DNA from 2 places in the Clostridium sp. CM036 genome. Region 2 is predicted to be linked to the other one. Evidence: a T-box and tRNA genes for the amino acid it is inferred to sense, from the RefSeq annotation. Region 2 holds a T-box; the other holds one or more tRNA genes.

Region 1 (12,670 bases), 1.5 Mb from region 2:
TTACAGCTCTTGAAATAGATTTCACTGCCTCACCTTGTCCTATTACTCTCGTGTGGAGTACCTCTTCTAACTTTAGTAGCCGTTCCGATTCTTTTTCAGTCAATTTTTCTATAGGTATATTAATCCACCTTGATACCACATTAGCAATTTCAAGCTCTGTAACTATTAGCTCATCCGCTTGATTTTGAGTTTTCCAATTGTTTTTTGAATTATACAATTTATCCTTTAATTGTTTTTCGATATCTCTAATCTTAGCTGCTTTTTCAAAGTCCTGCACTGATATAGCATCAGCTTTCTCTTTACAAATTCCATCTATTTTTTCTTCTAAATTTTTCAAATTTTCTGGAGCAGTTAAATTTTGAATTCTTACTTTTGCACCAGCCTCGTCTATAAGATCTATTGCTTTATCAGGTAAGTATCTATCTGATATATATCTATGTGATAAGCTAACAGCTGCTTCTATTGCACTATCCGTAATCTTTACTCTATGATGTGCTTCATACTTATCTCTTAATCCTTTTAATATTTCAACAGCTTCATTTTTGCTTGGTTCTCCTACAATTATAGGTTGAAATCTCCTCTCGAGTGCTGCATCTTTTTCAAAATGCCTTTTGTATTCATCTATAGTTGTTGCCCCTATGCATTGAAGTTCTCCTCGAGCGAGGGCCGGTTTTAATATATTAGATGCATCAATAGCTCCTTCAGCTCCTCCTGCCCCAATGATAGTATGAATTTCATCTATAAATATAATAACATTTCCTGCGACGACTATCTCTTGCATAACCTTTTTAAGCCTTTCCTCAAACTCTCCCCTGTATTTAGAACCTGCCACCATTGAGGATATATCCAAAGTTATAACCCTTTTGTCTTTTAAAATTTCAGGAATGCTACCGGAAGCTATTCTTTGTGCTAGTCCCTCTGCTATAGCTGTTTTCCCTACGCCTGGTTCTCCTATAAGGCATGGATTATTCTTCATTCTTCTGCATAAAATTTCTAAAAGTCTTTGAGTTTCATTACCTCTACCTATAACAGGATCAAGTTTACCTTGTCTTGCCATCTCAGTTAAGTCTTTACCAAAACGTTCTAAGTTTGGAGTACCCTGTTTTTGCTTTTCTTTTGATAAACTACCTTTTGGAGTATCTTCAGAACACCAATTATTTAGTATACCATTTCTAAGTTTATTAAAGTCCGCTCCTAAATTAGCCAAAATTGTATATGCAACACCTTCTTCTTCTCTAATCAAGGCTAACAAAATATGCTCTGGACTAATATAATTATGATTCAAATTTCTAGCTTCCAGAAGACTTAGTTCTAGTAGCCTTTTTGTTCTTGGAGTTAGAGGTATCTCGCTACTTCGCATTTCTATGTCTCCTTCTCCCTCATACTCCATTACTAATTTCTTTACTCCCTCAGACGAAATTTTCATATCATCCAATGATTTTTTACATACTCCGTCTTCATCCTTTAGAATTCCTAGCAATATATGCTCTGTCCCTACATAACCATGCTTTAATTGCTTTGCCTCCTCTTGAGCATATACTAAAATCTTTTGTGATCTTTCTGTAAATTTATTAAACATCATGTTAAAACACCTCACTTGCAATGGATTTACTTCTTCCTTTAATTATGACCAATTGCACCCAGTTTTATCCTAAAAATACCAATATCGAAGTGAGTTTCATACTTTACTATCTATAAGAATAAAAAATAAGCATAAATAACACAGTACTCTATTTAATAACTCCTATAAAATCAAAAACAAATTTCGGAAAGTTTTATTTCCTAATTTGTTTTTTTAAAATATTCAAACATTAATAGTGATGGCCTTCTTAAATATATTATGCAAATAGCTCACTTACATAATTGCTCTTAATTTCCTCTTTACCTTCCCTTTTGTGATGTGATGTAATATTTGCCATTTTCTTTATCTCCTTGTGTTACAACGGTAAAAGAATTATTTTCCAACATTTCACATAATATTTTCATTTCATCAGCATTTTTCATTTTTGAAATAATTGTGAACTTATCATTTCGCTCTATTATGCCCATATAATCATGAATGCTGCTGTAATCACTTAAGTTAATTTCTCCAGGAATGTCTAATTTATATTCAGACATTTAATTCTCCCCTCTTTACTATATTTCACATTAGGTTTTGTAATTTTGAGCAAAATATGCGCATTTATTATAATTTACTTTTATTCTTTTTCTATACCTAAAAATTCATAATTAAATCATCTCCTGCGGAGCTGCACAGCTTCGAAGAAGATGAATTGACGACTTCAGAAGGAGATTTATACCCTCACTTATATGAGTTGGGAGACTTTCCTTCTGAAATGTCGTTAAAACAAAGAAATAAAACCGTAGCTACCTATGGTTTTATTTCTTTATTTTATTTCTATTCCAGGTTCTTGCTAGCTTCAATTATTTTATCAATTCCATCCTGAGGCACTTCTTCATATCTTTCAAACTTGACTCTAAAATTTGCCCTAGCACCAGTCATTGAGCGTAAATCTGTTGCATAATCAAATAATTCTGATTGAGGTACTTCTCCTATGACTTTCTGACCTCTTTCAACAGACTCCATCCCCAAAATTCTACCTCTTTTCTTGCTTATATCCGTAATAATATCGCCCATATAGTCCTCTGGACATGTGACCTCCACATGCATAATTGGTTCTAATAAAACAGGATCTGATTCCTTAAGGCCCTTCTTGTAAGCTAACGACGCTGCCATTTTAAATGCCATTTCAGAAGAATCTACAGCATGATACGAACCATCATGTAACGTTGTTTTAAGTCTTATAACTGGGAATCCTCCAAGTACACCATGCCTAATGCATTCCCTTAACCCTTTTTCAACAGCAGGTATATACTGCCTTGGAACTGTTCCACCAACCACCGCATCAATAAATTCTAAATCATCTGCACCGTCTATTCTAGGCTCAAATTTAATCTTTACATCACCATACTGGCCATGTCCTCCGGATTGCTTTTTATGTTTTCCTTGGACATCAGAAGTTCTTTTAATTGTTTCTCTATAAGCAATCTTTGGAATTTCTAATGATACTTCAACTCCAAATTTATTTTTCAATTTACTAACTATAACCTGCAAGTGGGTAGATCCTAATCCTGAGATTATAGTTTGTGCATTTTCTGCGCTCCTAGATATTGAGAATGTAGGATCTTCTTCTAACAATTTTGTTAATCCATTAGATATTTTATCTTCATCACCTTTAGCTTTAGTTACAATAGCTCTTGAAAAAACTGGTTGTGGGAACTCCATAGTATCAAACATTATTAGTTTCGCTCTATCACAGAGAGTATCTCCAGTAGTCGTGCATTGAAGTTTTGCAACTGCACCTATATCCCCTGCCGCAATTTCTCGAGTTTGAAATTGTTGTTTTCCTTTTAAAAAATACATAGCACCTATTTTTTCTTCTTTATTTTTATTAGTATTATATACTATTGTGTCACTTTTAGCTTTTCCAGTAATAACACGGAACATAGATAATTTACCTACAAAAGGATCTGCAATAGTTTTAAATACTAATGCTGAGAATGGACCCATATCATCAATTTTGACTTGCGTATATTTATTGTTTTTCATACCTTTTGCAATGTACATAGTTGTTTCAATTGGAGAAGGGAAGCATTCAACCATATCTTCTAGCAACGTATTCATTCCTATACCAAGTAAAGCAGATCCACACATTATAGGTGTAATTTCTCCCATAGAAGCTCCTTTTATAAGACCTTGATATATTTCTTTTTCACTTATAGAACCCTCATTGAAATATTTTTCTAATAGAACTTCATCTGTTTCAGCAACTGCTTCCATAACCATCTGTTTACACTCATCCACTTTATCTATTAATTCTTCTGGAATATCACTATCTTCCATCCCATGTGTTTTAGGATTAAATATTTGAGCCTTTCTAGATATGACATTTATTACGCCGCTAAAATTTTCTTCACTACCTATAGGATATTGAATTGGTACTGCGGATATTCCAAATGTTTCTTTTATCTGTTGCAAAGCAACTTGAAAATTACTATTTTCCCTATCTAGCTTATTAATAAAAAATGCTCTAGGTAGCTTATGATCATTGATATATTCCCAAGCCTTCTCAGTTCCAACTTCTACACCTGATACCCCACAAACAGTTATCATTGCCATATCTACAGCTCTTAGCCCCTCAATCATTTCTCCTTCATAATCAAAATATCCAGGCATATCTACTAAATTTAATTTTATATTTCCCCATTCACTTAAAGCCACTGATGTAGAAATAGACGTTTTTCTTTTCTTTTCTTCAATATCGTAATCACTAATTGTAGTACCATCATTAACTTTTCCGAATCTATCTATAGCTTTAGTGTAATATAATATTGATTCCATTAATGTGGTTTTTCCTGAACCACTATGTCCAACAATTCCTATATTTCTTAGATTTTTGCTTATATATTCTTTCATATACGATACCTCCTAGCTTTTCGTTAGATATATATTCATATATTCTACCTTTAAATAAAAAGCCTTTGTATATAGCTGAATTTTATAATTATTACTTTCTAAAAAAGATAAAAGTATCAATAAAATAAATTTATTGATACTTAATTATATATTTAAACTAAATATAAGTTATTACTAAAGCTCATATCTATTTTTTAAAATTTGTATATTATTTATTATAATTTTTCAAAAAATAAAAAAAAGCTAATAATTAGCTTTGTATACTTTAAATAAAAATGGCTCCGCGAAAAGGATTTGAACCTTCAACCTATCGGTTAACAGCCGAGTGCTCCACCGTTGAGCTATCGCGGAACATTACCTAGCGACAACCTACTCTTCCACAAGGTCACCCCTGCAGTACCATCGGCGCATTGAAGCTTAACCTTCGTGTTCGGTATGGGAACGGGTGTTACCTTCATGCCATAATCACTAGATTGAGAAAATAAATATTCTCTCAAAATTGCACAGTGAACTAGTCTTCTCGCTTACGCTTGAAGTATCGCTTTATTTCTAATTATATATTTAGGTCAAGCCCTCGACTTATTAGTATTAGTCAGCTGAACATGTTACCATGCTTACACCTCTAACCTATCAACCTGGTGGTCTTCCAGGAGTCTTACTAACACCGCACTTACGTGCGAGTTATGGGAAATCTCATCTCAGGGTGGGCTTCACGCTTAGATGCTTTCAGCGTTTATCCCTTCCAAACATAGCTACCCAGCGATGCCACTGGCGTGACAACTGGTGCACCAGAGGTTTGTCCATCCCGGTCCTCTCGTACTAAGGACAGCTCCCTTCAAATTTCCTACGCCCGCGACGGATAGGGACCGAACTGTCTCACGACGTTCTGAACCCAGCTCGCGTGCCGCTTTAATGGGCGAACAGCCCAACCCTTGGGACCTACTTCAGCCCCAGGATGCGACGAGCCGACATCGAGGTGCCAAACCTCCCCGTCGATGTGGACTCTTGGGGGAGATCAGCCTGTTATCCCCGAGGTAGCTTTTATCCGTTGAGCGATGGCCCTCCCACGAGGTACCACCGGATCACTAAGCCCGACTTTCGTCCCTGCTCCACTTGTAAGTGTCGCAGTCAGGCTCCCTTCTGCCTTTGCACTCTTCGCGCGATTTCCAACCGCGCTGAGGGAACCTTTGGGCGCCTCCGTTACTTTTTTGGAGGCGACCGCCCCAGTCAAACTGCCCACCTAACAATGTCCTGTGACCAGATTCATGGCCTCCAGTTAGAACCTCAGTACTGTCAGGGTGGTATCCCAAGGATGACTCCACACAGGCTGACGCCCATGTTTCTCAGTCTCCCACCTATCCTGTACAGACAATACCGAAATTCAATGCTAAGCTACAGTAAAGCTCTACGGGGTCTTTCCGTCCAATCGCGGGTAGCAAGCATCTTCACTTGCACTACAATTTCGCCGGATGTGTTGTTGAGACAGTGCCCAAATCATTACGCCATTCGTGCGGGTCGGAACTTACCCGACAAGGAATTTCGCTACCTTAGGACCGTTATAGTTACGGCCGCCGTTTACTGGGGCTTAAGTTCATACCTTCGCTTGCGCTAAGTAATCCCCTTAACCTTCCAGCACCGGGCAGGCGTCAGCCCCTATACATCAGCTTTCGCTTTAGCAGAGACCTGTGTTTTTGCTAAACAGTTGCTTGGGCCTATTCTCTGCGACCTACTTACGTAGGCACCCCTTCTCCCGAAGTTACGGGGTCAATTTGCCGAGTTCCTTAACAACAATTCTTCCGATGGTCTTAGGATTCTCTCCTCACCTACCTGTGTCGGTTTGCGGTACGGGCACCAATATCCTCGATAGAGACTTTTCTTGGCAGCGTGGAATCAGATACTTCGGGAATAAATTCCCTTCCCCATCACATCTCAGCGTTAAGAGCAAACGGATTTGCCTGCTTGCTCCGCCTAAATGCTTAGACACACATCCAATAGTGTGCACATCTTATCCTCCTGCGTCATCCCATTTCTAATAACGTCCATTGGTGGTATCGGAATATCAACCGATTGTCCATCACCTACGCCTTTCGGCCTCGGCTTAGGTCCCGACTAACCCTGAGAGGACGAGCCTTCCTCAGGAAACCTTAGGTTTTCGACCGTTAAGATTCTCACTTAACTCTCGCTACTCATGCCAACATTCTCACTTCTGTACCGTCCACCACTCCTTACGGTATGACTTCAGCCAGTACAGAAAGCTCCTCTACCGCGTACACAATTGTGTACACCCATAGCTTCGGTGGTAAGTTTTAGCCCCGGACATCTTCGGCGCAGGATCTCTTGACTAGTGAGCTATTACGCACTCTTTAAATGAGTGGCTGCTTCTGAGCCAACATCCTAGTTGTCTTAGAAATCCCACATCCTTTTCCACTTAACTTACACTTTGGGACCTTAGCTGATGGTCTGGGCTGTTTCCCTTTTGACTACGGATCTTATCATTCGCAGTCTGACTGCCGAAATAAAAGTATATGGCATTCGGAGTTTGATAGGGTTCAGTAACTGTTGTCAGCCCCTAGCCCATTCAGTGCTCTACCTCCATTACTCAATTAATCGACGCTAGCCCTAAAGCTATTTCGAGGAGAACCAGCTATCTCCGAGTTCGATTGGAATTTCTCCGCTATCCACAGCTCATCCCATGGTTTTTCAACACCAACGTGGTTCGGACCTCCACGGAATTTTACTTCCGCTTCATCCTGGCCATGGATAGGTCACCCGGTTTCGGGTCTACGACATGCAACTATGCGCCCTATTCAGACTTGGTTTCCCTTCGGCTCCGTACCTTAAGTACTTAACCTTGCTACATATCGTAACTCGTTGGCTCGTTCTACAAAAAGCACGCCGTCACACATATAAAGTGCTTCGACCGGTTGTAGGCACACGGTTTCAGGTTCTATTTCACTCCCCTTCCGGGGTTCTTTTCACCTTTCCCTCACGGTACTTCTTCACTATCGGTCACTAGGTAGTATTTAGCCTTGGGAGGTGGTCCTCCCAGCTTCCCACAAGGTTTCACGTGTCTCGTGGTACTCTGGATTAGATCTGACTGTTTTTCCTTTTCATTTACAGGCCTATTACCTTCTGCGGAGCAGCTTTCCAGCTATCTTCAATTAAGGAATTGCAGTATTTATGATCTATCCTCAACCCCCAGATCAAAGACCTGGGTTTGGGCTCTTTCCCTTTCGCTCGCCGCTACTTAGGAAATCGATGTTTCTTTCTCTTCCTCCGGGTACTTAGATGTTTCAGTTCCCCGGGTCTACCTCTGCATACCTATTTATTCAGTATGCAGTACATAGTTGTTACTATGTGGGTTCCCCCATTCGGAAATCTTTGGATCACAGGCTATTTGCGCCTACCCAAAGCTTATCGCAGCTTAACGCGTCCTTCTTCGGCTCCTAGTGCCAAGGCATTCGCCATGCGCCCTTTGTAGCTTGACCTTGATTCTGTCTATTTACATAGACGGTTATATTAATTTTGCGAAATTGTATTAAATCAATTTATAAACTACTTGCGTAGTTTTAATTTTTTTAAAACAACTTTTTTCACTGTGCAATTTTCAAAGAACATTTTAAGAAAAACTATTTATTATCTAACTCCTAAGAGTTAGATAAAATTAGTCTCTCAAAATTAAACAGAGAACTAGGTACGATTAATTACAATAGATATTTTTGAAGAATAAATTAATATTCTTCTATTGCATCGACCGAAGTCAATACATCTACTCCCTAGAAAGGAGGTGATCCAGCCGCAGGTTCTCCTACGGCTACCTTGTTACGACTTCACCCCAATCATCAATCCCACCTTCGGCCGCTGGCTCCTTACGGTTACCTCACGGACTTCGGGTGTTACCAACTCTCATGGTGTGACGGGCGGTGTGTACAAGGCCCGGGAACGTATTCACCGCGACATGCTGATTCGCGATTACTAGCAACTCCGGCTTCATGTAGGCGAGTTGCAGCCTACAATCCGAACTGGGATGAGTTTTTGAGTTTGGCTCCACCTTGCGGTCTTGCATCTCTTTGTACTCACCATTGTAGCACGTGTGTAGCCCTAGACATAAGGGGCATGATGATTTGACGTCATCCCCACCTTCCTCCCGGTTAACCCGGGCAGTCTCACTAGAGTGCTCAACTTAATGGTAGCAACTAATGATAAGGGTTGCGCTCGTTGCGGGACTTAACCCAACATCTCACGACACGAGCTGACGACAACCATGCACCACCTGTCACCCTGTCCCGAAGGACTTCGCCCATCTCTGGGTTATGCAGGGGATGTCAAGTCTAGGTAAGGTTCTTCGCGTTGCTTCGAATTAAACCACATGCTCCGCTGCTTGTGCGGGCCCCCGTCAATTCCTTTGAGTTTTAATCTTGCGATCGTACTCCCCAGGCGGAATACTTAATGTGTTAACGGCGGCACCGAGGTTCGACCCCCGACACCTAGTATTCATCGTTTACGGCGTGGACTACCAGGGTATCTAATCCTGTTTGCTCCCCACGCTTTCATGCCTCAGCGTCAGTTACAGTCCAGTAAGTCGCCTTCGCCACTGGTGTTCTTCCTAATCTCTACGCATTTCACCGCTACACTAGGAATTCCACTTACCTCTCCTGCACTCTAGACACCCAGTTTCAAATGCAGCACCCAAGTTAAGCTCGGGTATTTCACATCTGACTTAAATGTCCGCCTACGCATCCTTTACGCCCAGTAAATCCGGACAACGCTTGCCACCTACGTATTACCGCGGCTGCTGGCACGTAGTTAGCCGTGGCTTCCTCCTCTGGTACCGTCATTATCGTCCCAGAAGACAGAACTTTACAACCCGAAGGCCTTCATCATTCACGCGGCGTTGCTGCGTCAGGGTTTCCCCCATTGCGCAATATTCCCCACTGCTGCCTCCCGTAGGAGTCTGGACCGTGTCTCAGTTCCAATGTGGCCGATCACCCTCTCAGGTCGGCTACGCATCGTCGCCTTGGTGAGCCGTTACCTCACCAACTAGCTAATGCGCCGCGGGTCCATCTCAAAGTGGAATTTTCCGAAGAAAAATCCTTTGATGTTTCGATCATGCGACCAAAACATATTATGCGGTATTAATCTCCCTTTCGGGAGGCTATTCCCCTCTTTGAGGCAGGTTACCCACGTGTTACTCACCCGTCCGCCGCTAATCCACCCCGAAAGGTTTCATCGCTCGACTTGCATGTGTTAGGCACGCCGCCAGCGTTCGTCCTGAGCCAGGATCAAACTCTCAATTTAAAAGTTTACACTTTTTTAGTTGAAATGATTAATCTGCGACAACTGTTAAGTTGTTACGCAAGCTCATTACATACTTTTAGTCTTACGACTAAATTTTACTTTATACTAAAGTAATTAACTGGTTTAGCGAAATATTATTTCGCTATCTTTACCTATTTCTCTGTTTAATTTTCAAAGACCAATTTGCTTTGTCATCATGTGACGACTTCTACTATTCTACTAGGTATTTCTTGTTTTGTCAACAACTTTTTAAAAATTATTTTCATTTGAAAATATATTAAATAGTTATCAACAGTTAGCTTATCGTGCCACTTGTTTGTGACGACAAGGAATATTGTATCATAATAATAAAGTTGTATATTTGTTTTTTTTGTTATATATCCACGTTATTCTCCATTTACTCATTCTTTCATTATAATCCTTTGTTTTATATATATTGACACGCATGGTCAAGTATATAAGAAATTGTTTGTATTTAAGCATTTTATTTATTTATTTATAAACGTTATTAAGAATTTTTATATTATAGAATTTCTAACAACATTAATAATCCACTTAAATCATCTCCTGCGGAGCTGCAATCTTGGAATAAAATCAACCGCTGCACAGGAGATGATTTAACCCAGTTTTTTTACTAACAACTTATTTATCTCCACAAAAAAAACAGCCCATATTGGACTGTTCTTTGGTGGAGATAAAGGGAATCGAACCCTTGACCCCCTGCGTGCAAGGCAGGTGCTCTCCCAGCTGAGCTATATCCCCACATATGGTGGACCTTCAGGGACTCGAACCCCGGACCGACCGGTTATGAGCCGGTAGCTCTAACCAGCTGAGCTAAAGATCCATATTTACCTGGCGACAACCTACTCTTCCACAAGGTCACCCCTGCAGTACCATCGGCGCATTGAAGCTTAACCTTCGTGTTCGGTATGGGAACGGGTGTTACCTTCATGCCATAATCACCAGATTTATTAATATCCGTCATATGTTATTATATTTTAAAAAATGGCTCCGCGAAAAGGATTTGAACCTTCAACCTATCGGTTAACAGCCGAGTGCTCCACCGTTGAGCTATCGCGGAACATTACCTAGCGACAACCTACTCTTCCACAAGGTCACCCCTGCAGTACCATCGGCGCATTGAAGCTTAACCTTCGTGTTCGGTATGGGAACGGGTGTTACCTTCATGCCATAATCACTAGATTGAGAAAATAAATATTCTCTCAAAATTGCACAGTGAACTAGTCTTCTCGCTTACGCTTGAAGTATCGCTTTATTTCTAATTATATATTTAGGTCAAGCCCTCGACTTATTAGTATTAGTCAGCTGAACATGTTACCATGCTTACACCTCTAACCTATCAACCTGGTGGTCTTCCAGGAGTCTTACTAACACCGCACTTACGTGCGAGTTATGGGAAATCTCATCTCAGGGTGGGCTTCACGCTTAGATGCTTTCAGCGTTTATCCCTTCCAAACATAGCTACCCAGCGATGCCACTGGCGTGACAACTGGTGCACCAGAGGTTTGTCCATCCCGGTCCTCTCGTACTAAGGACAGCTCCCTTCAAATTTCCTACGCCCGCGACGGATAGGGACCGAACTGTCTCACGACGTTCTGAACCCAGCTCGCGTGCCGCTTTAATGGGCGAACAGCCCAACCCTTGGGACCTACTTCAGCCCCAGGATGCGACGAGCCGACATCGAGGTGCCAAACCTCCCCGTCGATGTGGACTCTTGGGGGAGATCAGCCTGTTATCCCCGAGGTAGCTTTTATCCGTTGAGCGATGGCCCTCCCACGAGGTACCACCGGATCACTAAGCCCGACTTTCGTCCCTGCTCCACTTGTAAGTGTCGCAGTCAGGCTCCCTTCTGCCTTTGCACTCTTCGCGCGATTTCCAACCGCGCTGAGGGAACCTTTGGGCGCCTCCGTTACTTTTTTGGAGGCGACCGCCCCAGTCAAACTGCCCACCTAACAATGTCCTGTGACCAGATTCATGGCCTCCAGTTAGAACCTCAGTACTGTCAGGGTGGTATCCCAAGGATGACTCCACACAGGCTGACGCCCATGTTTCTCAGTCTCCCACCTATCCTGTACAGACAATACCGAAATTCAATGCTAAGCTACAGTAAAGCTCTACGGGGTCTTTCCGTCCAATCGCGGGTAGCAAGCATCTTCACTTGCACTACAATTTCGCCGGATGTGTTGTTGAGACAGTGCCCAAATCATTACGCCATTCGTGCGGGTCGGAACTTACCCGACAAGGAATTTCGCTACCTTAGGACCGTTATAGTTACGGCCGCCGTTTACTGGGGCTTAAGTTCATACCTTCGCTTGCGCTAAGTAATCCCCTTAACCTTCCAGCACCGGGCAGGCGTCAGCCCCTATACATCAGCTTTCGCTTTAGCAGAGACCTGTGTTTTTGCTAAACAGTTGCTTGGGCCTATTCTCTGCGACCTACTTACGTAGGCACCCCTTCTCCCGAAGTTACGGGGTCAATTTGCCGAGTTCCTTAACAACAATTCTTCCGATGGTCTTAGGATTCTCTCCTCACCTACCTGTGTCGGTTTGCGGTACGGGCACCAATATCCTCGATAGAGACTTTTCTTGGCAGCGTGGAATCAGATACTTCGGGAATAAATTCCCTTCCCCATCACATCTCAGCGTTAAGAGCAAACGGATTTGCCTGCTTGCTCCGCCTAAATGCTTAGACACACATCCAATAGTGTGCACATCTTATCCTCCTGCGTCATCCCATTTCTAATAACGTCCATTGGTGGTATCGGAATATCAACCGATTGTCCATCACCTACGCCTTTCGGCCTCGGCTTAGGTCCCGACTAACCCTGAGAGGACGAGCCTTCCTCAGGAAACCTTAGGTTTTCGACCGTTAAGA
Region 2 (12,670 bases):
TCATCAATTTTATATCTTATTTTCTCTCCATTACCATTACCTTTTATTTTTTCTAAATCATAGCCTTTATCATAGTTTCTTAAAGTAATAGTTAATGCTTGCATGTCATATTTGCTAGTATATTCATTAAATCTCAAATAATCGACAGGATCAATAATCGCATAGTAACTCACAGCATAATTCAAAAGATCTCGCCCATTACAGTCAGTTAAACTATATAGCGACCCATATTGTTCATCTATTGTATATTGTGAATTAAACATAGTTTTCAAGGGTTCAGATTTAAAATACATGTAATTCATGATTCTCCAAATTAAAAAACAAAATAATACCGTAAACACACCCATTACCGTCCAAGTTCTTTTTTTAATTTCACTTCTTTGATTTGAGTAACCAAAGATATTATTTCTACTACTCATAAAAAAACACCTCACCTAGGCTAATTCTCGCCTAGATTGAGATGTTTTATACTTCAAATATGTTATTTTTTCTTTTGCTGTTTCTGCAGTATTTGGCTTATATTAGCTGTAATTATATCTATAGCTACCTTATTATGTCCGCCTTCAGGTATAATAATGTCAGCGTGTCTTTTGGTAGGTTCAATAAATTGTTCGTGCATTGGTTTAACAACATTTAAATATTGATTTATAACAGAATCTGTTGTTCTACCTCTCTCGGTAATATCTCTTGTAAGTCTTCGTATAAACCTAACATCTGCATCTGTGTCTACATATATTTTAATATCCAGCATGTCACGAAGAACCTTTTCCTGGAGTACAAGAATCCCTTCAAATATAATAATTTCCTTTGGCTGCACGGAAACTGTTTCTTCTATTCTATTATGCATTTCAAAATTATATATAGGCTTTTCAATAACCTTTCCTTCTAAAAGAAGGTTTAGGTGTCTCACTAATAGTGAAGTATCAAAAGCATCCGGATGATCATAATTTGTTTTTATTCTTTCTTCAAAAGAAAGATTACTCTGATCCTTATAATAAGAATCTTGTGCAATCATTGTAATACATGTCTCATCAAAATGTTTATAAATTTCTCTCGCTATAGTGCTTTTTCCTGAACCCGTTCCTCCGGTTATCCCTATTAAAACCGGGCGATACATTATTCTTTCTCCTTAGATTTGATAAGTATATCATTCTCATGTAGTTTTTCTTTAACATTTACAGTGAATAACATCTGGGCACTTGGTGCAGCAGCTATGCTTTCGCCCTTAGAATTTCTCATATCATTAAGCACAATTAAAACATTATCTCCTACAGGCCTTAATACTTCAACAGTATCACCCTGGAATACTTTATTCCTTTGTTCCACTAATGCAATATTATTTTCCGAATGGTATTCGCGTACAATTCCAACTATATCGTAATCTCTAATATATGAAGAGGATTCATGTATCTGTTTATTGGGATCTCCAAAGTAGAACCCAGTATAATATTGTCTGTGACTCGGTTTCAAGAGGTTATCCATCCATTTTTTTTGAAATTTATAATTTACTGAATCCTTCATATATGTATCCAAAGCTTCTCTATAGGATTTACATACAGAAGCAACATAATATGAGCTTTTCATTCTTCCTTCTATTTTAAATGACGTTATCCCTGATTCTACAAGTTCCGGTATATGTTCTATCATGCATAAGTCCTTTGAATTCATTATGTAAGTGCCTTTATCATCTTCTATTATAGGAAAGTACTCACCATCTCTTTTTTCTTCCGTTAAGAAATATTTATATCTACATGGCTGGGCGCATTGTCCACGATTTGCATCTCTTCCCGTCATATAATTTGACATTAGACATCTTCCCGAATATGCCATACACATAGATCCATGGACAAAAGCTTCAAGTTCACAACTATCCGGCAACTTTGCTCTAATTTCTTTAATTTCACCTAGAGACAATTCTCTTGCAAGAACAATTCTTTTGACCCCTTGCTTATGCCAAAAAATAGCTGATTTGTAGTTTACATTGTTAGATTGGGTACTCAAATGAATTTCTAAATTTGGTACAACTTCTCTAGCCGTCATAATAATTCCTGGGTCAGAAACAATAATAGCATCTGCACCTAGTTCATATATTTCTTTTAGATAACCTTCTAGGCCTTCTAAATCGTCATTATGAGGAAATACATTTAATGTAACATATACTCTTTTACCTTTGGAATGTGCAAAGTCTATACCTTCTTTTAATTGAACATTGCTAAAATTATCCGCAAAAGCTCTTAAATTCAATTTACTTCCGCCTAAATAAACTGCGTCTGCTCCAAAATTTATAGCTGCTTTTAATTTCTCCAAATTACCTGCCGGTGCTAATATTTCTGGTTTCATTAGTTTCATGCCTCCTTACTTCCCCCTGCAAACTTTCTTACTGTAACTGAGATACCATCACCCATTGGTATTACAGAAGTTACAAGGTTATCATTATTAGATACTAGTTCTAAATAGCTTTTCATACGTTTTATTATAGTGATTTTTCTACGTGTTGCGAGTTCTTTCGATGCAACCATTCCTCGAAAAAGTACATTATCAGCAATAAGAACTCCCTCTCTTTTTAAGAGTCTCAAGCAGTGAGGAAGAAAATGATTATAGTGACCTTTACCTGCATCCATAAAAATCATATCATATTCATCTTGGAGACTTTCTAAAATCTCTAAACAATCTCCTTTTAGAACAGTAATTTTATTCTGCATTCCGTATTTTATTATATTCGCATTTGCAATTTCTATCATTTTTTCATCTCTTTCAATAGTCGTAATTTCACTTAACCCACCGGAAGTTAAATTCATTAAAATAGAAGAATATCCTATAGCCGTGCCCAGCTCTAAAATTTTTTTAGGTCTATTTATAGTTATCATTAATTCCAAAAATTTAGCAGTTTCTTTTTGAACTATAGGGACTCTATTCTCGAGAGCAAATTTCTCTAGCTCATCTAAAATACCAACATTACTTGGAATGAGATCTCTTAAATATTGTTCCATATAATCATATGTTATCCCACTCATTTAATTTCCTCCAAAATTCATTAATGCACATAAAAACAAATAACAAGTCAACGATATAATTATACTGACTTGTTATTTATTCTCATGTGACTAACACTAACTAAAATCCTTGTGTTACATCTTTGACCTTTAAAAATTCATTATAGTCATCTGTAAAAAAATGCTTTCCATCATTACTTAAAACAAAGTATAAATAATTTGTTTTAGTAGGAGATAAGGCTGCTTTAATAGATTCTTTTCCTGGGTTACATATTGGACCTACAGGAAGTCCTGTCACCTTGTAGGTATTATAAGGTGACTTAACCTCTAAATCTTTATTGTATAATTTTTCCTTATGTTTACCTAAAGAATATAAAACAGTTGCACAAGATTGTAACTTCATGTCTTTTTTTAGCCTATTATAAAAAACTGATGCCACTTTAGCTTTTTCATTTTTATCACTAGTTTCTCTTTCAACAATTGATGCCATTATTATTATATCATCTAATTTCTTCATCTCTATAGGCGTTTCTTTATTTATTTCATTTATAGTACTATAAAACTTATCCACCATTAATTTTATTATTGCATTTCCACTCATACCGGCTTTAAGATCATATGTAGATGGAAAAAGAAAACCTTCCAAATTAAATTTTCGGTTTTCTTTTTCCGTAATATAAGTAGGCAGCTTGTAAGTTTTACAGCTATCAATAAATTTTTCTTTGTTTATTATGCCTTTTTCTTGTAGCATATTTGCAATACTATTTATATCAAATCCCTCAGGTATTGTTACTTTAATAATGTCTTTTTCATTTCCTACAGTTGATAAAATTTTTATAAACTCCACAACTGTAACATCCTTTGGTATCAAGAACTTTCCTGTATGAACATTAGATTTTATTTTGTTTGATTTGATATAAAATTTTATAATACTTGCATTTTTTATAGCACCAATTTGGTTTAAATCATCTAGTACACTATACAAAGCGTCTCCATTTTTCACATTAACATAGATATCTTTATTAGTTTTAATAGGATGCTGTATTATCTTTTTATACTGAAAATTACCAGCTAATACGCAAACTATTAAAACCATAATTAATAGCACTATCTTTTTCATTAAACCACCCCATAATTTATGCTATTTGCTTTTTTTGCTAGTTGCTCTTTTTCTTTCTCCTGAATCTAATATTCTTTTTCTCATTCTGATATTTAGAGGAGTAATTTCAACTAACTCATCAACAGCTATAAATTCTAAGCATTGTTCTAGTGTCATTTGTTTTACTGGAACTAGTTTTGGTGATTCATCTGCTCCTGAAGATCTAGTATTTGTTAATTGTTTCTTTCTACAAATATTTATCTCCATATCTCCAGCTCTTGCACATTCTCCTGCAATCATTCCTGCATATACAGGCACTCCTGGTTCTAGGAAAAGAGTACCACGATCCTGAGCATTAAATAATCCGTAAGTAATTGATTCTCCTGTTTCAAATACAATTAAAGAACCTCTACTTCTATCTGGTATTTCACCTCTGTATTTATCGTAACCATCTAGAACGTGATTCATTATACCATTACCCTTGGTATCAGTCATAAGTTCACTTCTAAATCCAATTAATCCTCTTGATGGTATTTTAAATTCTAATCTAGTGTATCCATTTATAGCTGAAGTCATATTTACCATTTCTGCTTTTCTAGGTCCCATTTTCTCCATTACTACGCCCATAAATTCTTCTGGTACGTCAATTGTAAGGTACTCAATTGGCTCTGTTTTATGGCCATTTTCTTCTTTAAATATAACATTTGCTTTTGACACTTGGAATTCATATCCTTCACGTCTCATAGTTTCAATTAGAACTGAAAGATGAAGTTCTCCTCTTCCACTTACTTCAAAACCATCATCAATTTCTTTTACTCTTAAACTAACATTGGTTTCAAGCTCTTTGATAAGTCTATCTCTTATGTGTCTTGATGTAACATAAGTTCCTTCTTTTCCTGCAAAAGGAGAATTATTAACCATGAAATTCATAGTTAGTGTAGGCTCATCAATTTCAACGAATGGAAGAGCTTCTGGTTCATTAATATCAGCTATTGTCTCTCCGATGTTAATGTCTGGAATACCAGAAACTGCTACTATATCACCAAGCATTGCTTCTTCAGTTTCTTCTCTTTTAAGACCTTTGTAAACAAAAAGAGCTGAAACTTTAACATTGTTTATTGTGCCATCTTTTCTTATAAGTGCGATAGGTTGATTTCTTTTGATTGATCCTCTTTCGATCTTTCCTATTCCAATCTTACCAACATACTCATTATAATCAATAGTTGAAATAAGCAATTGAAGTGGCATATCTAAATATCCTTCTGGTGCCTTTACATTCTTTACTATAGAATCAAATAATGGTTCCATGTTGTCACTTACATCATCAACATTTAATTTAGCAAATCCTTCTCTAGCAGAAGCATATACCACTGCAAAATCTAATTGTTCATCATCCGCTCCAAGTTCAACAAATAAGTCAAAGACTTCATCAAGAACATGTGTAGGACGACCATCTTTTCTATCAATTTTGTTTATAACAACGATTGGCTTAAGGTTTAATTCTAATGCCTTTTTTAAAACGAATTTAGTTTGTGGCATTGGACCTTCATATGCATCAACTACAAGAAGTACGCTATCAACCATTTTAAGTACTCGTTCAACCTCTCCACCGAAGTCAGCGTGGCCAGGAGTATCAACTATATTTATTTTAATTCCATTATGCATTATTGCAGTATTTTTAGAAAGAATTGTTATTCCTCTTTCTTTTTCTAAATCGTTAGAGTCCATTACTCTTTCTTGCACTTTTTCGTTTTCTCTAAAAACATGGCTTTGTTTAAGTAAACAATCCACTAGTGTTGTCTTACCGTGATCTACGTGAGCAATTATTGCTATATTTCTAACATCATTTCTTGTAAATAAATTCATATTAATCCTCCAATTTTTTTTCGTAAGTTAAACATATTACACAAACAAAAATTGGATACGTCTTTAAGTACCCAACTTTCGCATTTACTATACTTATTTTAATGTTATCTTGCAAAAAAGTCAACTATGTATAGCATTCATTATTAAAAAAATGATACATTTACTTAAATTACATCATTTACTTGGTTTTTTCATCACATCATCCCACATAAATACAAATGCTTCCTCTGTAGGATTTATCGTTTACATTATTTGCAAATACACTTGTCACAAACACCATAGAATTTCAAACTATGATCTTCAATCTTAAAGTTATATTTTTTTTCAACAATAGTCTCTAATTCCTCTAGTAAATCTCCCTGCACCTCTAATACTTTACCACAGCGATTACATATTAGGTGATGATGTTGATGTCTCTCATTCTCATGGTTAAGTTCATATCTACTACAGCCATCATCTAAATCAAACTTTCGAATTACACCCATTTCTTCTAAAAGTTGAACTGTTCTATAAATTGTAGCAAGACCTATTTCTGGACAGTCAGATTTAACCAAGTCATATAGTTCTTCCGCAGTAAGATGGCTACCTTCACTCTTAATTATCCCATTTAAAATAGCCCTTCTCTGCGGAGTAAGCTTATAGCCCTCTTGTTTTAGAGTTTCTTTTAAACTCTCAACGCTCTCTGGAGATACCTTTGACATATATATACCCCTTTTCTACAAACATCATTTGACTCATAGATAAAATTATATTAAGTATACTTTTATTTTAATCCTTTATTATAATATTGTCAATTGATAATCATTTAGTTTTAAGAAAATAGGTTAATTAGTTTGAAAATATATTAAAATGTCTTAATTTAGAATCTTTTTGCTTAAATACTATTATAGTTCTCCTGAAGAAATTGCGTCATACGCCTCCGAAATCATTTCAAACTCTTCATCATCATCTATTGTAACTAAAATATCCTCACCCTCTGCGTCCTTATCTATTCTTAGTGCAATTGCATCAATATCTTCTTCACCAGTTGGCGCAACTATAACATATTCCTTATCTTTAATGTCCAATTTCGTTAGTACGTCAAATTCTATTTCTTTACCCTCTTCATCATATAATAATACGGTTTCAACATTGTTATCCATTTTATTTTCTCCTTTCAATTTATGCAATCAATAATATCTTAATACCCGTTGCATATTTTTGTAAATTTCATTTTATAGATGTGTGCCTAAACTATCTAAATATCCTTGTAAAATGAATGTAGCCGCAATTTTATCTACAATCTTTTTTCTTTTTGATCTAGATAAATCGCCCTCAAGCATTACTCTATTAGCAGCTACTGTTGATAATCTTTCATCCCACATTTTCACTTCTAAATTTAATGTTTCTTTAAGCTTTTCACAAAAACGCTGAACCTTTTCCCCTTGTGGTCCTATAGTTCCATTCATATTTTTAGGGAGGCCTGATACAAAACTTTCTACATTGTATTCCTTACATATTTTAGAAAGTTCCTCTATATCTAGAACTATGCTTTTCCTTTTAATTGTTGTAATTCCCTGTGCTGTTAATCCTAACGGATCGCATACAGCTACCCCTATTGTTCTGTCTCCAATATCTAACCCTAATATTCTCATCCAAATGCTCCTTTAATAATAGCCTAGTTAATGTACACCATTAACTTTAAAAAATAAAATGCCCCCTATGGGCATTTTACTTTTTTATGTCTAGATAAGATTTCAAAACTTCTTCCAATATCTCATCTCTCTCTAGCTTTCTTACCATCGCTCTTGCTCCATTGTAGTTCGTTATATATGTCGGATCTCCTGAAATTAGATATCCTACCATTTGGTTCACTGGGTTATAGCCCTTTTTTATAAGTGAATTATATACGTCAGTCAAAATAGTTTTTGTTAAATCTTTTTTATCTTTTACAAAATCAAATTGGACTGTATTTTGATTATTATCCATTATATACACCCCTTTCCTCATCATACGCTAAACACTAAAATTTATCCCATTTGAATACGCTAGGAAATCATTTGGTAATATAGTAAATTTTTTCAGTTGTAATAAGTTCCATAATTACATACTAACTATAATTAAATTACTTATTATTAATTATATTATAAAACAACTATTGCAAAAAGTATACTATTTTACCAATCTTTCAATTATAGAGCATACATTCGTTATTGCTTCATCTAATTTTTCGGGAAGTTTTCCACCTGCCTCTGCCATGTCAGGCCTTCCACCACCGCCACCACCAGCGATTTTAGCAACTTCTTTAATTATTTTCCCACAGTGTATTCCTTTATCTATTGCTGACTTAGACGCCATTGCAACAAATTGTACTTTATCGTCTGTACAGCTTCCTATTACCACTACACCATCAACAATCTTATTACGAAGTTTATCAGCTAAATCTCTTAAAGCATCTCCGTTTATATTTTTTACAGCTCCCGAAATCACTTTAACACCTTTGACCTGTTTAATATTCTCTAAAATTTCATCTACTGAAGAACTGGCTAATTTTTCTTTTAATAATACTATTTCCTTTTCTTTGTATTTTAATTCTACCAATTGAGTTTGTAATTTATTTATTATGTCTTTTTCTGAACATTTTAATGTACTTCCAATATATTTTAATAAATTACTTTTATCTTCTACATATTTTATAGATTCACTACCAGTTATAGCTTCAATTCTTCTAACCCCTGCCGCTACTCCTGCTTCAGATAAAATTTTAAATAATCCGATTTCGCCTGAATTTCTAACATGAGTACCGCCACATAATTCCTTACTATACTCTCCTACAGATACTACTCTAACATCTCCTTGATATTTTTCATCAAATAATGCTATAGCTCCAGTTTCCTTAGCTTTCTCAATGGTCATAACCTCAGTCTCTACCTTATACGCCTTCATAATATTGTCATTTACAATTTTCTCAACTTTAGCAATCTCTTTCTCAGTTAGTGCAGAAAAATGAGTGAAGTCAAACCTTAATCTATCTTCATTTACATAAGAACCTGATTGATGAACGTGATCACCTAAAACTCTTTTCAGCGTTTCTTGTAGCATGTGAGTTACAGTATGATTTTTACAAATTTGAGCTCTCCTATCTTCGTCAACCTTAAGAGTTACTATTTCATCTGCTATCACTATTCCTTCTAACACCTCAATAAAATGTATTATTTTTCCGGAAATATCTTTTTGGCAATCGTACACTTTTGCTTTAAAATTATCATTAAAAATTATTCCCTTATCTCCAATTTGCCCTCCCATTTCTGCATAGAAAGGAGTATCTTCGGTTACAATAATCCCTTTTGAACCCTTTGAAAGGTCCGTAACATGCTCTTCGCCACTAATTAAAAATTTAGCCTTAGATTCCAATTGTATTTTATCATATCCATCAAATTTTGTTTCTATATTTTTAGGAATTAAGTTCATTGAACTTTCTCCACTGCCCATATAATTTGACTGTACTCTAGCAGCTCTTGCCCTTTGCTTTTGACTTTGCATTGCAGCATTAAATCCTTCTAAATCAATTTTTATACCAGCGTCGCTAAGTATTTCTTCTGTAAGCTCATATGGAAAACCATAGGTATCGTATAATTTAAAAGCTTTATCTCCACCTAAAATTTTATTGTTATTTTTTTGAAGCTCTTCTATGTAAACTTTTAAAATATCCATACCAGAATCTATAGTTTCTAAAAATCTTTCCTCTTCAATTTTTATAACTTTCTTAATATAGGATGATTTTTCTTTTAATTCTGGGTATGCTTTAGAGGAGTTTTCAATAACAGTATCGCAAAGTTCACTTAAAAAAGTATTTTTAATTCCAATTAACCTACCATGCCTTGCCGCACGCCTTAGTAGTCGCCTAAGAACATAACCTCTTCCCTCATTAGACGGAAGTACACCATCACTTATCATAAAGGTTGTGCTTCTAACATGGTCTGTTATAACTTTTAAAGATATCGACTCATTACAGCTATCGCCACATTTCACGCCTGAAATTCTTGAAACTTCTTCTAAAATATTTTTTATAGTATCTACTTCAAATATACTATCTGTGCCTTGCATTATGCCAGCTATTCTCTCGAGACCCATACCTGTATCTATATTAGGATTTTTTAATTTGTTGTAGTTACCATGCTCATCCTTATTAAATTGAGTGAACACTAAATTCCAAAATTCTATTACTCTATCTTCATTGCCTGCCTTAATAAACTCTTCTTCCGTTTTTATTTGGCCGAGTTCTACATTTCTATCGAAGTGTATTTCTGAACTCGGTCCACAAGGTCCTTGACCTATTTCCCAAAAATTTTCTTCTTTTCCTAATCTAAAAATACGTGAAGGATCAACATCAGTATTTTTAATCCATACATCAAAAGCCTCATCATCCTCTAAATATATAGTTATATATAAATTTTCTTTTGGTATTTTCAAAACCTCTGTTGCATATTCCCAAGCCCATGGTATAACCTCTTTTTTGAAATAATCACCAAAAGAAAAATTTCCAAGCATTTCAAAGAAAGTGCCATGTCTTGATGTCTTTCCTACATTCTCAATATCTCCTGTCCTAATACATTTTTGACAATTAGTTATTCTAGTATTAGGTGGCGTTTTAATTCCTGTAAAATATGGTTTAAGTGGTTGCATACCCGCATTTACAAGCAATAAACTGCTGTCATTCTTAGGTACTAGAGGAAAACTTTCTAGTCTAAGATGCTCTTTACCTTCAAAAAAATTTAGAAACGATTCCCTAATTTCATTTAATCCTAATTTTTCCATAATATCTCCTCCGATTGTTTATAGACTGTGTTAACACGATCTATTTATGCTAATTTTATATATAGAATTTTAAAATTCATAATTTTCTAAAATATAAAAAAAAACCTTCACTTCCCTAAAGCAAGGGACGAAAGTTTTCCGCGTTACCACCCTAATTATATCACTATATAATTAATAATAATTAATTACACTGCAATATCTCTCAACAAAATAAGGTTCAAAGACAGCTTCAATATGGCTATCAAGAAGTTTTCACCCTCCACTTCCTCTCTAAATGACTAACTATATTTACTAATTCTTATCATTACCTGATATTAACTTATATATACTATAGTACATTTTACCTTAATACTTCAAGATATGCAAATTATAAATAAAAATATATTGCTTATTCCTAGAATAGATAATAGTTTAAGTCCTCATATATAACTTTTATCACTACTCCTAGTGGCACTGCTAGTATCATACCTAAAATCCCTCCAACCTTCCCACCTATAACCAACAATAATATTACTGTTAATGGGTGCATACTTATACTATCTCCAATTATTTTTGGTGACAATATACTTCCTTCGATTTGTTGAAGTGCAAATAGCCACAACGCTGTATATAAAGCTATTTTTGGAGAGTCAAGCAGAGCTATTAAAATGATAGGTATTACCCCAAATATAGGTCCAAAGTAAGGTATTATATTAAAAATTCCATTTATCAATGAAAGTATCAAAGGAAAATCAACTTTCATAAACATTAATATCAAAAATGTAGCAATGGTTATAATTCCACATAAGATAAATTGACTTATAATATACCTTCCTAATACTTTATCAATATCCGCTATGATTCTCTTTATTATATTTCTGCTCTCTGGTGGAAAAACTATCAATGCCTTATTTATCATGTTTTCACTATCGCATAAAAAGTAATATACTATTAAAGGCGAAACCATGTAAGTTAATATATTCTCACCGATGCCCATGATAGAATCTAATATTTTATCAAATATTAGAAGTATTTGAGCATTTGATTTTTGGTATATAGTAGTCATAATACTACTCATGACTCTGCTTCTATTTAATACTTTTATTTTCATATTTGCATTAATTAAATATTTTTGCAAATCATTTATTGCCTTATTTATGTCTAAACTTTCTCTAAATATTGATGGAATTACCACTATAAACGTTAATAATACTAAACTTAATAAACCGACTATTATTAAACAAGCAGAAGCTTTTTTATTTACTCCTTTTCTAATTAAAAGCATATATAATGGTTTTAGTATATATGCCACAATGAAAGAAATAAAGACTAAATTTATTAATTGTTTAACAATAGGGATTTTTATTAACATAAAGAGTACAACTACAAAAATAATAATACTGAGAATCGTAATAGCTAACTTCTTTTTGCTAATTTTTTTCATCGGCTTTTCCCTCCACAAAGAAGTTATGTGGCATACTTTTAAAACATGATTCATCAAAATTGGGAATGTAGAGAATATTTTCTTCTCCAAGTATTAGTTCATTTATTAGCATTATTCTTTTCCCTCTAAGTAAATTTGTAATAAATCCAGAAGACACTATAATTCCTTTTATTTCAAATGTATCACATGAAAAAGTAATATCCTCCACCATACCAAATACATTGCTACATTTATCTATTACATCCATATTAATAAAGCTATGTAAACATAGATATTTATTTTTCTCTACTTTTTTAACTACCATATGCTTATTAAAATATATGATGTCTTCTTTTAATACACTTAAATTTTTATGGAAAAGTTTATAAGGAGATATTACAAATCCGATTACCTTTCCTTTATTAAAATCCATTAACAAATCTCTGATAAACCCAATTTTCTTGCCATCCATACTAACAACATTCATAAATATAAAATCTCTGCTTTTAAACA

Evidence for each region. A T-box is a leader RNA that pairs with one kind of tRNA and senses whether it is charged. The one in region 2 lies ahead of alaS (alanine--tRNA ligase), so its partner is inferred to be a tRNA-Ala.
Region 1: it encodes a tRNA-Ala, which carries the amino acid that the T-box ahead of alaS (alanine--tRNA ligase) is inferred to sense. The anticodon was not compared.

The regions. Positions count from the first base shown of each region.
Region 1 covers NZ_CM143652.1:3,000,671-3,013,340, reverse strand. Annotated here, with positions in the region: gene ACWJKE_RS14220 (ATP-dependent Clp protease ATP-binding subunit) at 1-1,582, opposite strand, end outside; gene ACWJKE_RS14215 (hypothetical protein) at 1,882-2,118, opposite strand; gene fusA (elongation factor G) at 2,399-4,477, opposite strand; tRNA gene ACWJKE_RS14205 (tRNA-Asn) at 4,754-4,828, opposite strand; rRNA gene rrf (5S ribosomal RNA) at 4,834-4,950, opposite strand; rRNA gene ACWJKE_RS14195 (23S ribosomal RNA) at 5,040-7,965, opposite strand; rRNA gene ACWJKE_RS14190 (16S ribosomal RNA) at 8,258-9,775, opposite strand; tRNA gene ACWJKE_RS14185 (tRNA-Ala) at 10,462-10,537, opposite strand; tRNA gene ACWJKE_RS14180 (tRNA-Ile) at 10,543-10,619, opposite strand; rRNA gene rrf (5S ribosomal RNA) at 10,626-10,742, opposite strand; tRNA gene ACWJKE_RS14170 (tRNA-Asn) at 10,782-10,856, opposite strand; rRNA gene rrf (5S ribosomal RNA) at 10,862-10,978, opposite strand; rRNA gene ACWJKE_RS14160 (23S ribosomal RNA) at 11,068-12,670, opposite strand, start outside.
Region 2 covers NZ_CM143652.1:645,508-658,177, reverse strand. Annotated here, with positions in the region: gene ACWJKE_RS03090 (penicillin-binding transpeptidase domain-containing protein) at 1-419, opposite strand, end outside; gene udk (uridine kinase) at 482-1,117, opposite strand; gene ACWJKE_RS03080 (peptidase U32 family protein) at 1,117-2,349, opposite strand; gene ACWJKE_RS03075 (O-methyltransferase) at 2,346-3,014, opposite strand; gene mltG (endolytic transglycosylase MltG) at 3,115-4,113, opposite strand; gene typA (translational GTPase TypA) at 4,135-5,958, opposite strand; gene ACWJKE_RS03060 (Fur family transcriptional regulator) at 6,207-6,659, opposite strand; gene ACWJKE_RS03055 (DUF1292 domain-containing protein) at 6,843-7,100, opposite strand; gene ruvX (Holliday junction resolvase RuvX) at 7,173-7,592, opposite strand; gene ACWJKE_RS03045 (IreB family regulatory phosphoprotein) at 7,669-7,926, opposite strand; gene alaS (alanine--tRNA ligase) at 8,110-10,755, opposite strand; T-box leader at 10,876-11,069, opposite strand; gene ACWJKE_RS03035 (AI-2E family transporter) at 11,150-12,178, opposite strand; gene ACWJKE_RS03030 (PRC-barrel domain-containing protein) at 12,165-12,670, opposite strand, start outside.